3 regions of the Pseudomonas sp. zbq_18 genome follow, and region 2 is predicted to be linked to each of the others. Evidence: predicted binding sites of a transcription regulator. Region 2 holds the regulator's gene; each other region holds the start of a gene.
The links. Region 2 encodes sigma-54, which starts transcription at its own class of promoters, with help from an activator protein. Its sites were predicted from a motif close to ANTGGCATNNANNTTGCTNT; they were not measured.
Positions count from the first base shown of each region.

Region 1 (4,720 bases), on a different contig from region 2:
AAGATGCCTCCATTGAGCTAGCTCTCCTTGTTATCGGATGGGCCGCCAAGGGCGGAAGGCCGGCTAGGGTAACACGGCTTATAGCTTTTATCTTTGAGGAAGTCTTTTCCGATAACTTTATCGGATGGCTCCTTCATCGATCGGTGCCGGGTCGATACTGCAGGGCTTCCGCCAAGTGGGAGCGGCTGATCTGCTCCGCTTCCTCCAGGTCGGCAAGGGTACGCGCCACCTTAAGCAGACGATGAGCCGCGCGCAGGGATAAGTGTAGGCGCTCGCAGGCCTGTTCGAGCCAGCGTCGATCCTCTTCCATCAAAGAACAGTGCAGTCGTAGGCCTGGCAGGTCGAGAAAGGCGTTGGCGCAGCCCTGGCGGCGCATCTGCCGCAGACGCGCCGCTGCGACTGTGGCGGCAGCGCTGGCGCTGCTCTGTGTGGCGCTATGTTCACCGAGCAGGCTGGTGCTCTCTCGCGCCACGGTCAGGTGCAGGTCGATGCGGTCGAGCAGCGGGCCAGACAGCTTGGCGCGGTAACGTTGCACTTGGTCTGGGGTGCACCGGCAGTTTCCTCCAGGGTCGCCCAGGTAGCCGCAGGGGCAGGGGTTCATCGCCGCTACCAACTGGAAGCGGGCGGGGAAACGCACCTTGTCACGGGCGCGTGCGATGACGATCTGCCCGCTTTCCAGCGGCTCACGCAGGACTTCCAGCACTTTGCGATCAAATTCGGGGAGCTCATCCAGAAACAGCACGCCCTGATGGGCCAGGGTAATTTCGCCGGGAGCCGGGCGGCTGCCGCCTCCGACCAGGGCCGGGCCGGATGCCGAATGATGCGGTTGGCGAAATGGCCGCTGCGGCCAGCAGTCCAGCGGTGCTTGGCTGGCGACCGAGTGGATGGCGGCGACTTCCAGGGCTTCCTCCTCACTGAGTGGCGGCAGCAGCCCGGGCAGTCGGCTGGCGAGCAGGGTCTTGCCGGTGCCGGGTGGGCCGCTCAGCAGGAGATTGTGGGCGCCGCTGGCGGCAATCAGCAGGGCACGCTTGGCTGCCAGCTGGCCTTGCACTTCTGCCAGATCCGGGTAGCTGGCCGTTTGCCGCAGTAGGCCACCAGCCCGGTGCGGCGCGAGCGGTGTGTGGCCATTAAGGTGCGCGGCCAGCTCCAACAGGTGGCCGATGGCGAGTACTTCCAGGCCGGAGGCCAGGCAGGCTTCTTCGGCGTTGGCCTTGGGCACCACCAGGGTGCGCCCCGCGGCGCGGGCGGCCAGTGCTGCGGGTAGAACACCCTGCACTGGGCGTATCTCCCCGGACAGGGCGAGTTCGCCCAGGCATTCCAGTCGGCCCAGTTCCTCGGTGGGGATCTGACCACTGGCGGCCAGTACGCCGAGGGCAATGGCCAGGTCGAAGCGTCCACCATCCTTGGGCAGGTCGGCGGGTGCCAGGTTGAGGGTGATCTTGCGGGCGGGGAAGTCGAAGCCGGAGTTCTGAATGGCGCTGCGCACGCGATCCTTGCTTTCCTTGACCGCGGTTTCCGGCAGCCCGACCAGGGCCAGGCTCGGCAGGCCGTTGGCCAGGTGGGCTTCAACGGTCACGGCCGGGGCTTCGACACCCACTTGCGCGCGGCTGTGGACGATGGCCAGGGACATGGATCACTCCTTGATCACATGCCCGCCGATGGCATTACTCGGCGGGTGGGTTCTGTTGGGCTTCCAGTGCCGCCAGTTTGGCCTCCAGCGCCTCCAGGCGGGCGCGGGTGCGGGCCAGTACGGCCATCTGGCTGTCGAACTCGTCGCGGCTGACCAGATCCAGCTTGCCAAAGGCGCTCTGCAGCAGGGCTTTGAACTGGGCTTCCAGCTCGCTACGGGGCAGCGGGCTATCGCCGCTAAACAAGCGCGAGGCGTGGCCGGCGAGGGTGTCGAGCAGGGCTTTGGGCGGCAGCATGTTGGTGTTTTCTTCCGATATCGAACGGCCGGCAGTGTAGCACGGGCCTTGCCAGGCCATGCGGTGGCGGTCGGTGCACAATTTTTGAACATGTGCGCAGGGCTTGATGCGCCAATCTGGTGCGGTCTGTCCTGGGTGATCTGCAGGCGTAGTGGCGCAGTTCGGCTAACTACATGAAAAAGTGGCCTTTTGGCATAGCTGGCAAGCTTTCTGCTTATGACCTTGTGACGCGTGCACCGATGCAGTTCCGGTGCGCAGGATGAGGCGGGGGAATGCCTCACCGGTTGCGGTAGGTTGGTTCCGGCCCCTGGCGGTCGGCGCGTTACAAAGCCAGACACTGCGCTTAGACTTGGCCCGGGTTCGTTTTTCCTGGGGCAAGTCCACTTAAACGGGAGAGAGTTTCATGAAACTAGTCACTGCCATCATCAAGCCGTTCAAACTCGATGACGTGCGCGAGTCGCTGTCCGAGATCGGCGTGCAGGGCATCACTGTCACCGAGGTCAAAGGTTTCGGTCGTCAGAAGGGTCACACCGAGCTGTATCGCGGCGCCGAGTACGTGGTCGACTTCCTGCCGAAAGTGAAGATCGACGTGGCCATCGCCGACGATCAGCTGGATCGCGTGATCGAGGCCATTACCAAGGCTGCCAACACCGGCAAGATCGGTGACGGCAAGATCTTCGTGGTTCCCCTGGAGCAGGCGATCCGTATCCGTACCGGCGAAACCGGCACCGACGCGATCTAAGCCCCGAACCCCCTAAAGCCCCAGGAGAAGAACAATGACTCTGCGAAAATTCGCAGGGCTAGGAGCCCTTTTGTCTCTGTTGACCCCCGGTCTGGCCATGGCCGACGAGGCGGTGCTCAACAGCGGCGACACCGCGTGGATGCTCACCGCAACCGCGCTGGTACTGTTCATGACCATCCCCGGTCTGGCGCTGTTCTACGCCGGCATGGTGCGCTCTAAGAACGTGCTGTCGGTGATGATGCAGTGCTTTGCCATCACTGGTCTGATCAGCATTCTGTGGGTGGTGTACGGCTACAGCCTGGCCTTCGACACCACCGGCATGGAGCAGGGGGTGACCAACCTCAACTCCTTCATCGGTGGCCTGAACAAAGCTTTCCTCAGTGGTCTGACCGTCGACAGTCTGGTCGGTGCTTTCCCGGAAAGCGTGTTCATCGTCTTCCAGATGACCTTCGCCATCATCACTCCGGCGCTGATCGTCGGTGCCTTTGCTGAGCGCATGAAGTTTTCCGCGATGCTGGTGTTCATGGGCGTGTGGTTCACCCTGGTGTATGCACCGATCTGCCACATGGTCTGGTCCGGTGACGGCGCCTTCCTGTGGGATGCCGGCGTGCTCGACTTCGCCGGTGGCACCGTGGTGCATATCAACGCCGGTATCGCTGGCCTGGTGGCCTGCCTGGTGCTGGGCAAGCGCAAGGGCTACCCGACTGCCGCCATGGCGCCGCATAACCTGGGCTACACCCTGGTCGGTGCCGCCATGCTGTGGATCGGCTGGTTCGGTTTCAACGCCGGCTCTGCCATCGCAGCCAACGGCACTGCCGGTATGGCCATGCTGGTCACTCAGATCGCTACTGCCGCTGCCGCTCTGGGCTGGATGTTCGCCGAGTGGATCACCCACGGTAAGCCGAGCGCTCTGGGTATCGCTTCCGGTGTGGTCGCCGGCCTGGTCGCCATCACTCCGGCCGCCGGTACTGCCGGCCCGATGGGCGCCCTGGCCATCGGTCTGGCCGCTGGCGTGATCTGCTTCTTCTGCGCCACCAGCCTCAAGCGCAAGCTGGGCTACGACGACTCCCTGGACGCCTTCGGCGTGCATGGCATCGGCGGCATCGTCGGCGCCATCCTGACCGGCGTGTTTGCCGCGCCCGCCCTGGGTGGCTTCGGCAGCGTCGAAGACATCGGTGCCCAGGTGCTGGTGCAGATCGAAGGCGTGGTGGTCACGGTGATCTACACCGCCATCGTCACCTTCGTGATCCTCAAAGTCATCGATCTGGTGATGGGCCTGCGCGTGACCGACGAGGAAGAAACCGTCGGCCTCGACCTGAGCCTGCACAACGAGCGTGGTTACAACCTGTAAAGCCGCCGAAGCAACGCCCGGGAGGAACCGGGCGCTGCCTCAAGCACCCCAGCCAAGAGGTGAATCATGGACAACACAGCACTGACTGCCTTGCAGTACGGCTTCGATACTTTCTACTTCCTGATGTGCGGCGCACTGGTGATGTGGATGGCGGCAGGTTTCGCCATGCTCGAATCCGGTCTGGTTCGCGCGAAGAACACCACCGAGATCCTCACCAAGAACATCGCCCTGTATGCGATCGCCAGCATCATGTACATGCTGATTGGCTATCACATCATGTACTCCAGCCCTGAGGGCGGCATCCTGCCGAGCCTGGGCTTCCTGTTGGGCGACGAAAACACGGCCGATGCCATTCTCGGTGGCGGTGACGATGCACCCTACTACTCGAGCCGCTCCGACTTCTTCTTCCAGGTGGTGTTCGCCGCGACCTGCATGTCGATCGTCTCCGGTGCCGTGGCCGAGCGTATGAAGCTGTGGGCCTTCCTCACCTTCGCGGTGGTGATGACCGGCTTCATCTACCCGATCCAGGGTTTCTGGAAGTGGGGCTCGGGCTTCCTCAATGAAGCGGGCTTCCTCGACTTCGCCGGCTCCGGCGTGGTGCACATGGCCGGTGCCGCTGCTGCTCTGGCGGGCGTGCTGCTGCTCGGTGCGCGTAAGGGCAAGTACGGTTCCAACGGCCAGATCAACGCGATTCCTGGCGCC
Region 1 covers NZ_JBICIT010000006.1:48,114-52,833, forward strand. Annotated here, with positions in the region: gene ACF8C6_RS04670 (BCCT family transporter) at 1-13, opposite strand, end outside; gene ACF8C6_RS04675 (YifB family Mg chelatase-like AAA ATPase) at 134-1,630, opposite strand; gene ACF8C6_RS04680 (accessory factor UbiK family protein) at 1,665-1,925, opposite strand; gene glnK (P-II family nitrogen regulator) at 2,329-2,667, shown strand; gene ACF8C6_RS04690 (ammonium transporter) at 2,702-4,018, shown strand; gene ACF8C6_RS04695 (ammonium transporter) at 4,085-4,720, shown strand, end outside.
Region 1: a site for sigma-54 is predicted at 2,123-2,142, ahead of glnK (P-II family nitrogen regulator). Genes of this name have one in related genera too.

Region 2 (4,720 bases):
CGGCAAGCTACGCAACTACCTGATCGGCCTGCTGGTCGTCGCTCTGCTGACAGCAGTCGGCTACTGGAATGTTCGCCCGGAAAGCTTCATGGAAAAGAACACCGGCAAAGATAGCGAAAACCCCATCGATTTCTATGTGGTAGGCGCCAGCACCCAGCAGTTTCAGGCAGACGGCAAGCTGCACTACGAGATGACCGCCAGCAAACTGGAGCACCTCAAGGCCAGCGACGTGACCCTGCTGGAAAAACCTGACCTGAACCTCTACCGAGGCACACAGTATCCCTGGCATGTGCGCAGTGACAAAGGCGAAGTGGCCCCTGAAGGCAAGCAGGTCGAACTGATCGACAACGTGCGGGTTGCGCGCACTGACGCCAAGGGGCGTCCGACCGTGATCACCAGCAGCCGCATGACCGTATTCCCCGACGAGGAATATGCGCAGACCCGGCAAGCCGTTAGAATCGAGGCCGCCAATGGGGTGACCACGGCACAGGGAATGAAAGCGTACATGAACGACGGCAAGATCAACTTGCTGTCCAACGTAAGAGGCCAGCATGAGGTTCGTTAAAACCCTCCCCCTACTGCTCTGCCTGGGCAGCGCGCTCGGAAGCGCCAGCGCCTGGGCCCTGCCCAGTGATCGCGACCAGCCGATCCGGGTACAAGCAGACAGCGCAGAACTGGATGATAAGCAAGGCGTAGCGGTCTACCGCGGCGGCGTGGTGATTACCCAAGGAACCCTGAAGATCACTGGCGACACCGTGACCATCACCCAGGATGCCAATGGCGACATCGACGTCTTCACCTCGGTCGGCAAACCGGCCTACTACGAGCAAAAGCCGGCGGCCGACAAGGACATCGTCAAGGCTTATGGCATGACCATCCAGTATTACGCGAGCAACGAGCGCATCGTACTGATCGACCAGGCCAAGGTAATCCAACAGGGCAATGTCTTCGAAGGCGAGAAGATCGTCTACGACACCCAGCGCCAGATCGTCAACGCAGGCCGCGCCACCGGCAGCAACGTATCGACCCCACGCCCGCGGATCGACATGATTCTGCAGCCGCGCAAGAAAGCAGGCCAGCCGGAGCAAGCCCAGTAATGGCCATCCTCAAAGCTCAGCACCTGGCCAAGAGCTACAAGAGCCGCCAGGTGGTTCGTGATGTCAGCCTGTCCATAGAAAGTGGTCAGATCGTCGGCCTGCTCGGGCCCAATGGCGCCGGCAAGACCACCTGCTTCTACATGATCGTCGGCCTGGTACAGGCCGATCAGGGGCGTGTCCTGATCGACAATCAGGACATCAGCCACCAACCCATGCACGGCAGAGCCCGCGCCGGGATTGGCTACCTGCCGCAGGAAGCCTCGATCTTCCGCAAGCTGTCGGTGACCGACAACATCATGGCCATCCTTGAAACCCGCAAGGATCTCGACCGGGCCGGCCGCGAGAAAGCGCTGGAAGCCCTGCTGCAGGAGTTCCACATTAGCCACATCCGCGACAGCCTGGGCATGAGCCTGTCCGGCGGCGAGCGGCGCCGCGTGGAGATTGCCCGCGCGCTGGCCACCGAGCCCAAGTTCATCCTGCTCGACGAACCGTTCGCCGGCGTCGATCCGATTTCGGTCGGCGATATCAAGCAGATCATCCACCACCTCAAGGCCAAGGGTATCGGCGTACTGATCACCGATCACAACGTGCGCGAAACCCTGGATATCTGCGAGACGGCCTATATCGTTAACGACGGGCAGCTGATCGCCGAGGGCGATGCCCAGACCATCCTGGCCAACCAACTGGTCAAGGAAGTCTACCTGGGTCACGAGTTCCGGCTGTAAAGCGCCCAACATGCAGGGGCTTGCGCAAACGGAAGGAATGATTCAAGGTCAGGCATACAAATTGCTTCCAAGGGCGGCCTTCCGCCCTGCAGTGGATGGCGCAGCGCGCCGGCAAGTGAACAAGGTAACCAGCCCCGCACCATGAAACCGTCGCTAGTCCTCAAGATGGGCCAGCAGCTGACGATGACCCCGCAGCTGCAACAGGCCATTCGACTTCTCCAGCTCTCCACTCTGGACCTGCAACAGGAAATCCAGGAAGCGCTGGAATCCAATCCCATGCTTGAGCGCCAGGAGGAAGGAGAAGACTTCGACAACTCCGACCCCATGGCCGACAACGCCGAGCAGGGCAACTCGGTCCAGCAGGACAGCTCCAGCTTCCAGGACAGCACCGTCGCGGTAAACAACAGCGACAACGCAGAAGACGGCGAATGGCACGACCGCATTCCCAGCGAGCTGCCAGTCGACACCGCCTGGGAAGACGTCTACCAGACCAGCGCCAGCAGCCTGCCAAGCAGCGATGATGACGAGTGGGACTTCACCACCCGCACCTCCGCCGGCGAGAGCCTGCAAAGTCACCTGCTGTGGCAGCTCAATCTTGTACCGATGTCCGATACCGACAAACTGATCGGCGTCACCATCATCGACTGCATCAACGATCAGGGCTACCTGGAAGAAAGTATCGAGGAGATCGTCGACTCCTTCGATCCGGAACTGGAAATCGAAGCCGACGAGGTCGAGGCGGTACTGCACCGCATCCAGCACTTCGAGCCAGCCGGCATCGGCGCCCGCGACCTGCGCGAGTGTCTGCTGCTGCAACTGCGCCAGCTGCCTGCCAACACCCCTTGGCTGACCGAGGCACAGCGCCTGGCCAACGATCATCTGGACATACTCGGCAGCCGCGACTACAGCCAGCTGATGCGACGCATGAAGCTCAAGGAAGACGAGCTGCGCCAGATCATCGAGCTGATCCAGAGCCTCAACCCGCGCCCAGGCTCGCAGATCGAAGCCAACGAACCGGAATACGTGGTGCCCGACGTCATCGTACGCAAGCACAACGATCGCTGGCTGGTGGAGCTGAATCAGGAAGCGGTACCGCGCCTGCGGGTCAACGCCCAGTATGCTGGCTTCGTCAAACGCGCCGACTCCAGCGCCGACAACACTTTCATGCGCAACCAGTTGCAGGAGGCGCGCTGGTTCATCAAGAGCCTGCAGAGCCGCAACGAAACCCTGATGAAAGTGGCGACGCAAATCGTCGAACACCAGCGCGGCTTCCTCGACTATGGCGACGAGGCGATGAAACCTCTTGTGCTGCATGACATCGCCGAGGCGGTAGGCATGCACGAGTCGACCATTTCCCGGGTGACCACGCAAAAATTCATGCACACCCCACGCGGCATCTACGAGTTGAAGTATTTCTTCTCCAGCCATGTCAGCACCGCCGAGGGTGGCGAATGCTCGTCCACCGCGATCCGCGCCATCATCAAGAAACTGGTGGCTGCGGAAAACGCGAAAAAGCCGTTGAGCGACAGCAAGATCGCTGGTTTACTGGAGGCACAGGGCATTCAGGTAGCCCGTCGCACAGTCGCCAAATACCGCGAATCTCTCGGCATAGCGCCATCCAGTGAGCGCAAGCGATTGATGTAAACGGCCCTGAACGGGGGATTTCTGCACTAGCGTATCGCGCCAGCCCTGCATCAGGGGAAGCTCGGCCAGTAGTGCATCAAACCTCCGGCCAACGTGTTACGGCGGCAGGCCCGATAGCCTGTCTCTTACACAAGGCAACAAGGAGATGCGTTATGCAAGTCAACATCAGTGGACATCAACTGGATGTGACCGACGCCCTGCGCGACTACGTCGGGGAAAAACTCAGCCGACTGGAGCGTCACTTCGACAGGATCACCAACGTTCAGGTGACCATGGAAGTGGAAAAGCTGAAACAGAAAATCGAAGCGACCCTACATATTGCCGGCGGTGAAGTCGTGGCCAACGCCGAACATGAAGACATGTACGCCGCCATCGACCTGCTCGCTGACAAACTCGACCGCCAACTGATCAAGCACAAGGAAAAGCAGCTGGACCGCATGCAAGGCGCGGCAGCTCGCTGATACTTACCCCTCACATGATCCGACTCGAAACCATACTGACTCCCGCACGTTCCCTGGTGAACGTGCCGGGAGGCAGCAAAAAGCGTGTACTCGAACAGATTGCCAACCTGGTCGCTCGTGATCTACCCGATCTGGATAGCCAGGACATCTTCGAAAACCTTATTGCCCGCGAGAAGCTCGGCTCTACCGGTTTCGGCAACGGCATTGCGATTCCTCACTGCCGCCTGCCCGGCTGCAACGCGCCGATCAGTGCCGTGCTGCACCTGGATGCGGCGGTGGACTTCGACGCCATCGACGGCGCTCCGGTCGACCTGCTGTTCGTTCTGCTGGTACCGGAAGCAGCGACCGACGAGCACCTGGAGCTACTACGCCAGATCGCCAGCATGCTTGACCGCAGCGAGGTACGGGAACGGTTGCGCCAGGCGCCGAGCAACGAAAGCCTGTACCAGGTCGTGGTCGACGTACAGAACGGCCACTAAAAACGGGAGCCAGCGCCATGCGCCTGATCATCGTCAGCGGACGCTCCGGCTCGGGCAAGAGCACGGCTCTCGATGTCCTTGAGGACAATGGTTTCTATTGCATCGACAACCTGCCTGCCGGGCTGCTGCCGGATCTGGCAGAGCGTGCCCTGCTGCAGACCGAACTGCTGCACCCGCAGGTCGCGGTATCGGTCGACGCCCGCAACCTGCCCAGCCAGCTCAAGCGCTTCCCCGAACTTCTCGATGAAGTGCGTAATCGACACATCCAGTGCGATGTGCTGTACCTGGACGCAGACGAAGAGACGCTGCTAAAG
Region 2 covers NZ_JBICIT010000013.1:406,989-411,708, reverse strand. Annotated here, with positions in the region: gene lptC (LPS export ABC transporter periplasmic protein LptC) at 1-565, shown strand, start outside; gene lptA (lipopolysaccharide transport periplasmic protein LptA) at 552-1,097, shown strand; gene lptB (LPS export ABC transporter ATP-binding protein) at 1,097-1,822, shown strand; gene ACF8C6_RS11500 (RNA polymerase factor sigma-54) at 1,964-3,466, shown strand; gene hpf (ribosome hibernation-promoting factor, HPF/YfiA family) at 3,619-3,927, shown strand; gene ptsN (PTS IIA-like nitrogen regulatory protein PtsN) at 3,942-4,406, shown strand; gene rapZ (RNase adapter RapZ) at 4,424-4,720, shown strand, end outside.

Region 3 (4,720 bases), on a different contig from region 2:
TACCGCCAAGCAGATGATGCAGCGTGTGCTGACCCTGGGCCAGTAAGCGGCGAACGAGGAGCGAGACAATGAGTGTCAGTGGCGTCAGTTCCGTACTGGACCAGTACCAGATCCAGCAGGACACCACCCAGAACAAGGATCTCGGCAAGAACGAGTTCCTTGAATTGCTGGTGGCCCAGTTGAATAACCAGAACCCGCTGGAGCCTCAGGAGAACGGCGAGTTCATCGCTCAGCTGGCTCAGTTCAGTCAGGTTGAGGGTATCGAGAAGCTCAACTCCAGCATGGAGTCGCTGCTCTCTGGTTACCAGTCATCTCAGGCGCTGCAAGCCTCCTCCCTGGTCGGGCGCAAGGTGATAGTGCCAACCGAGAAGGCGGTAGTGGATACCAGCGAAACCTTCAAAGGCAGCCTGGTATTGCCGGTCACCAGTAGCAACGTCTACGTCAACATCTACGACAACACCGGCTCGGTAGTGAACCGCGTCAATCTCGGCCAGCAGGCTGCTGGCAATGTCAGCTTCATGTGGGATGGCAAGGACTCCAGCGGCAATCTGTTGCCGCCCGGTACCTACAAGTTCGAAGCGCAGGCAGCCTATCCCGATGGCAGCAAGGGGCTCTACACCTTGCTGCCGGCTAACGTCGACAGTGTCACGCTCGGCCAGAACGGTGGCGAGATGATGCTCAATCTCGCGGGGTTGGGTGGCGTTGCGCTATCCCAAGTCCAGATCATCGGTCAGTAATCCCCAGACTGCAGCGCCGGCAGTAACGGCAAAGGAGTATTCCATGGCTTTCAATATCGGTCTCAGCGGTCTGCGGGCAGCCACTAACGACCTCAACGTCACCGGCAACAATATTGCCAACGCCGGCACTGCGGGCTTCAAACAGTCGCGTGCGGAGTTTGCCGATGTCTACGCTGCCTCGGTGCTGGGAACTGGCGCTAATGCGCAGGGCAGCGGTGTTTTGCTGGCGGATGTGTCTCAGCTGTTCAATCAGGGCAACATCAATTACACCCAGAATGCTCTGGATCTGGCCATTAATGGCAATGGTTTCTTCGTGACCAGCAACAACGGAGAAATCAGTTATACCCGTGCTGGTTATTTTGGCACTGATCGTGACGGCTACATGGTCAACAACTTTGGTTATCGCCTGCAGGGTTATGCGGTAGACAATGCAGGCAACCTGCAGAACGGTATCGTCGATGATATTCAGATTCGTACGGCAGCCCAGTCGCCGCGCGCCACGGAGAACCTGACGCAGACGTTCAACCTGAATTCGAACAACACGGTGCCGACGACCACGCCGTTCGATCCATCTGACCCGACCACCTACAACTCGTCGACCTCGACAAACATCTATGACACACAGGGCAATGCTCATGTTTTGACTCAGTACTTCGTCAAGACTGCGGCGAATACCTGGACCATGAATGTGTTGATCGACGGTCGAAACCCCAATGACCCTACGTTGACCACCCCCTATGCCGTGGATGTGAGTTTTACCGCGGCGGGGCAGCTGGATACTGCGGCCTTGGCTTCTACTGACTTCACCGTCAATGCGGATGGCACCTTGAGTTTGACCAACTGGGTGCCTGCCGCTCCGGACGGCTCGGTGCCGCCAGTGTGGAGTGCAAACGGTGCTAATGCCGCTGCCGCCGGAATAACCCTTGATCTGCGTGACGCCACTCAGTTTGCCAGTTCATTTGCTGTAACTGCGGTTAGCCAGGATGGCTACACCACTGGCGAGCTATCCGGCCTGGAAATCGACGATACCGGCGTCATCTTCGCCCGCTATACCAATGGCCAATCATTGGTGCAGGGCCAGGTGGTGCTCGCCAGTTTCGCCAACGTGCAGGGTTTGACGCCCATTGGCAAAACCGCCTGGGTACAGTCCTTCCAGTCTGGCGAGCCGGTAGTGGGGACGCCGCGCTCTGGCACGCTCGGCGCTCTGCAGGCGGGGGCTCTGGAGGACTCCAACGTGGAGCTTTCGGATCAGCTGGTGAACCTGATCGTTGCCCAGCGCAACTACCAGGCCAACGCCAAGACCATCGAGACCGAAAGCGCCATCACGCAGACCATCATCAATCTGCGGTAATTGCGGAGGAGGGGCCTTGCCACCGGCGGCAAGGCCTCGCCGTTCATTACCTGAAAAAGCTCCTTGCGGGGCTTTTTTTGTTTATAAAGTCTTTATAAAACAAATACTTAGGCTGATTTATTGGTTCTGGCATGGGGCTTGCTGAATAACTGGCAACAGAAGCTAGAGCGGCAGATTGCCGACCCCGCGGAGCAGACCATGGACAAGATGCTGTACATCTCCATGACCGGAGCCAGCCAGAACACCCTGGCTCAGCGTGCCCACGCCAACAACCTGGCGAACATCTCGACTACCGGTTTCCATCGGGATTACGAACAGGCGCGTTCCATGCCGGTATTCGGCGACAGTTACCCGGCGCGTGTGTATGCCATGACCGAGCGCCCGGCCACCGACTTCACGCCAGGTTCGCTGCAGGAAACCGGACGCGAGCTGGATGTGGCCATCGAGGGGCAAGGCTGGATTGCCGTGCAGGCCGCCGATGGCAGCGAAGCCTATGTGCGTACCGCCAGCCTGCAGATTGATGCCCTGGGGCAGCTGCGTACCGGCAATGGTTTGCCGGTGCTGGGTAACGGCGGGCCGATTGCCATTCCGCCAGAGCAGAAGGTCGAGATCGGTCAGGACGGCACCATCAGCATCCGCGCGCTTGGCGAGGCGCCGAGCGTGATGGCCGAGGTGGATCGCATCAAGCTGGTCAATCCGGATCTGACAACGATGGAGAAGGGCACTGATGGCCTGATCCGTGTGAAGGCTGGCGAAGCGCCGGCGTTGGTGGATGCCAATGTGCGCCTGACCTCGGGCTTCCTCGAATCAAGCAACGTCAACGCCGTCGAGGAGATGACCGCGATCCTCTCCCTGTCTCGCCAGTTCGAACTGCACGTGAAGATGATGCGCACTGCAGAAGAGGGTGCGACAGCCATGGCACGGGTCATGCAGATCAGCTAACCAGCAACGCGAAGCGCCATGAAACTGGCGCTCGAGGAGAAAGAATATGCTTCCGGCTCTGTGGGTCGCCAAGACTGGCCTGTCCGCTCAGGACATGAACCTGACCACGATTTCCAACAACCTGGCCAACGTTTCGACCACGGGCTTCAAGCGTGATCGTGCCGAGTTCGAGGACTTGCTGTATCAAATCCGCCGTCAGCCGGGCGGCCAGTCGACTCAGGACAGCGAGCTGCCAACGGGCTTGCAGCTGGGTACTGGTGTGCGTATCACCGGCACCCAGAAAATCTTTACTGCCGGTAGCCTGCAGACCACCGAGCAGCCGCTGGACATGGCCATCAACGGTCGTGGTTTCTTTCAGGTGCTGCTGCCGGACGGAACCGTCGGCTACAGCCGTGATGGCAGTTTCCATCTGGACTCCGATGGCCAGATCGTCACTTCCCAGGGCTTTGCCCTGGAGCCCGCCATTGTCCTGCCGGCGGAGGTGCAGACCTTCACCGTGGGTGAGGACGGTACCGTTTCGGTAACCACCGCCGGCAACCCGGCCTCGCAGGTGATCGGCAACATCCAGACGGCCGACTTCGTCAATCCGGCCGGCCTGCAGGCCATCGGCAACAACCTGTTCCTCGAGACCGCTTCCAGCGGCGCGCCGCAGGTTGGCACGCCCGGCCTGACCGGACTTGGCACCGTACTGCAGAACACCCTGGAAAACTCCAACGTCAGCGTGGTGGAAGAGCTGGTCAACATGATCACCACCCAGCGTGCCTACGAGATGAATTCCAAGGTGATCTCCACTTCGGACCAGATGCTCTCGTTCATCACGCAGAATCTTTAATGTCGCGGGCGCCCAGGCGCCGGCCAATAGCAACAAGAACGCCGTGAGGTAGTGGTTATGAACCGGCTGATGATTCTTCTTCCCCTGTTGGGGAGCGTGGTCCTGAGCGGCTGCGTGACGCCCCCGCCGAAGCCGGACGATCCCTATTACGCCCCCGTTCTACCGCGCACCCCGCTGCCGGCTGCGCAGAATAACGGCGCGATCTACCAGGCCGGCTTCGAGACCAATCTGTACGACGACCGCAAGGCTTACCGGGTGGGGGATATCATCACTATCACCCTCAGCGAGCGCACCCAGGCCAGCAAGAAAGCCGGCTCGAGCATGTCCAAGGACAGCTCGGCCAATATCGGTCTGACGTCACTGTTCGGCGGCGCGGTATCTCTCAACAACCCGAATGGCAGTCTCAATCCGCTGCAGACCGATGACCTGAGTCTGGATGTGGGCTACAGCGGTAGCCGCGATACCGATGGCGAGTCCGATGCGAGCCAGAGCAATAGCCTGACCGGCTCGGTGACCGTGACCGTTGCCGAGGTGCTGCCCAATGGGATTCTTGCCGTGCGCGGCGAGAAGTGGATGACCCTGAACACCGGTGACGAGTTGGTGCGTATTGCCGGCCTGGTGCGGGCCGATGACATCGCCACCGACAACACCGTGTCTTCGACCCGTATCGCCAATGCCCGCATCACCTATTCGGGTACCGGCGCCTTTGCCGATGCCAGTCAGCCGGGTTGGCTCGATCGCTTCTTCCTCAGCCCGCTGTTCCCGTTCTGAGTAGGTAGCCGATGATGAAACGACTGATTTCCATACTCTGCCTGCTGTTTGCCGCTGGCGCCGCGCAAGCCGAGCGCATCAAGGACC
Region 3 covers NZ_JBICIT010000008.1:200,111-204,830, forward strand. Annotated here, with positions in the region: gene flgC (flagellar basal body rod protein FlgC) at 1-46, shown strand, start outside; gene flgD (flagellar hook assembly protein FlgD) at 69-737, shown strand; gene flgE (flagellar hook protein FlgE) at 781-2,088, shown strand; gene ACF8C6_RS06375 (flagellar basal body rod protein FlgF) at 2,287-3,030, shown strand; gene flgG (flagellar basal-body rod protein FlgG) at 3,077-3,862, shown strand; gene flgH (flagellar basal body L-ring protein FlgH) at 3,920-4,633, shown strand; gene ACF8C6_RS06390 (flagellar basal body P-ring protein FlgI) at 4,648-4,720, shown strand, end outside.
Region 3: a site for sigma-54 is predicted at 2,214-2,233, ahead of ACF8C6_RS06375 (flagellar basal body rod protein FlgF). Genes of this name have one in related genera too.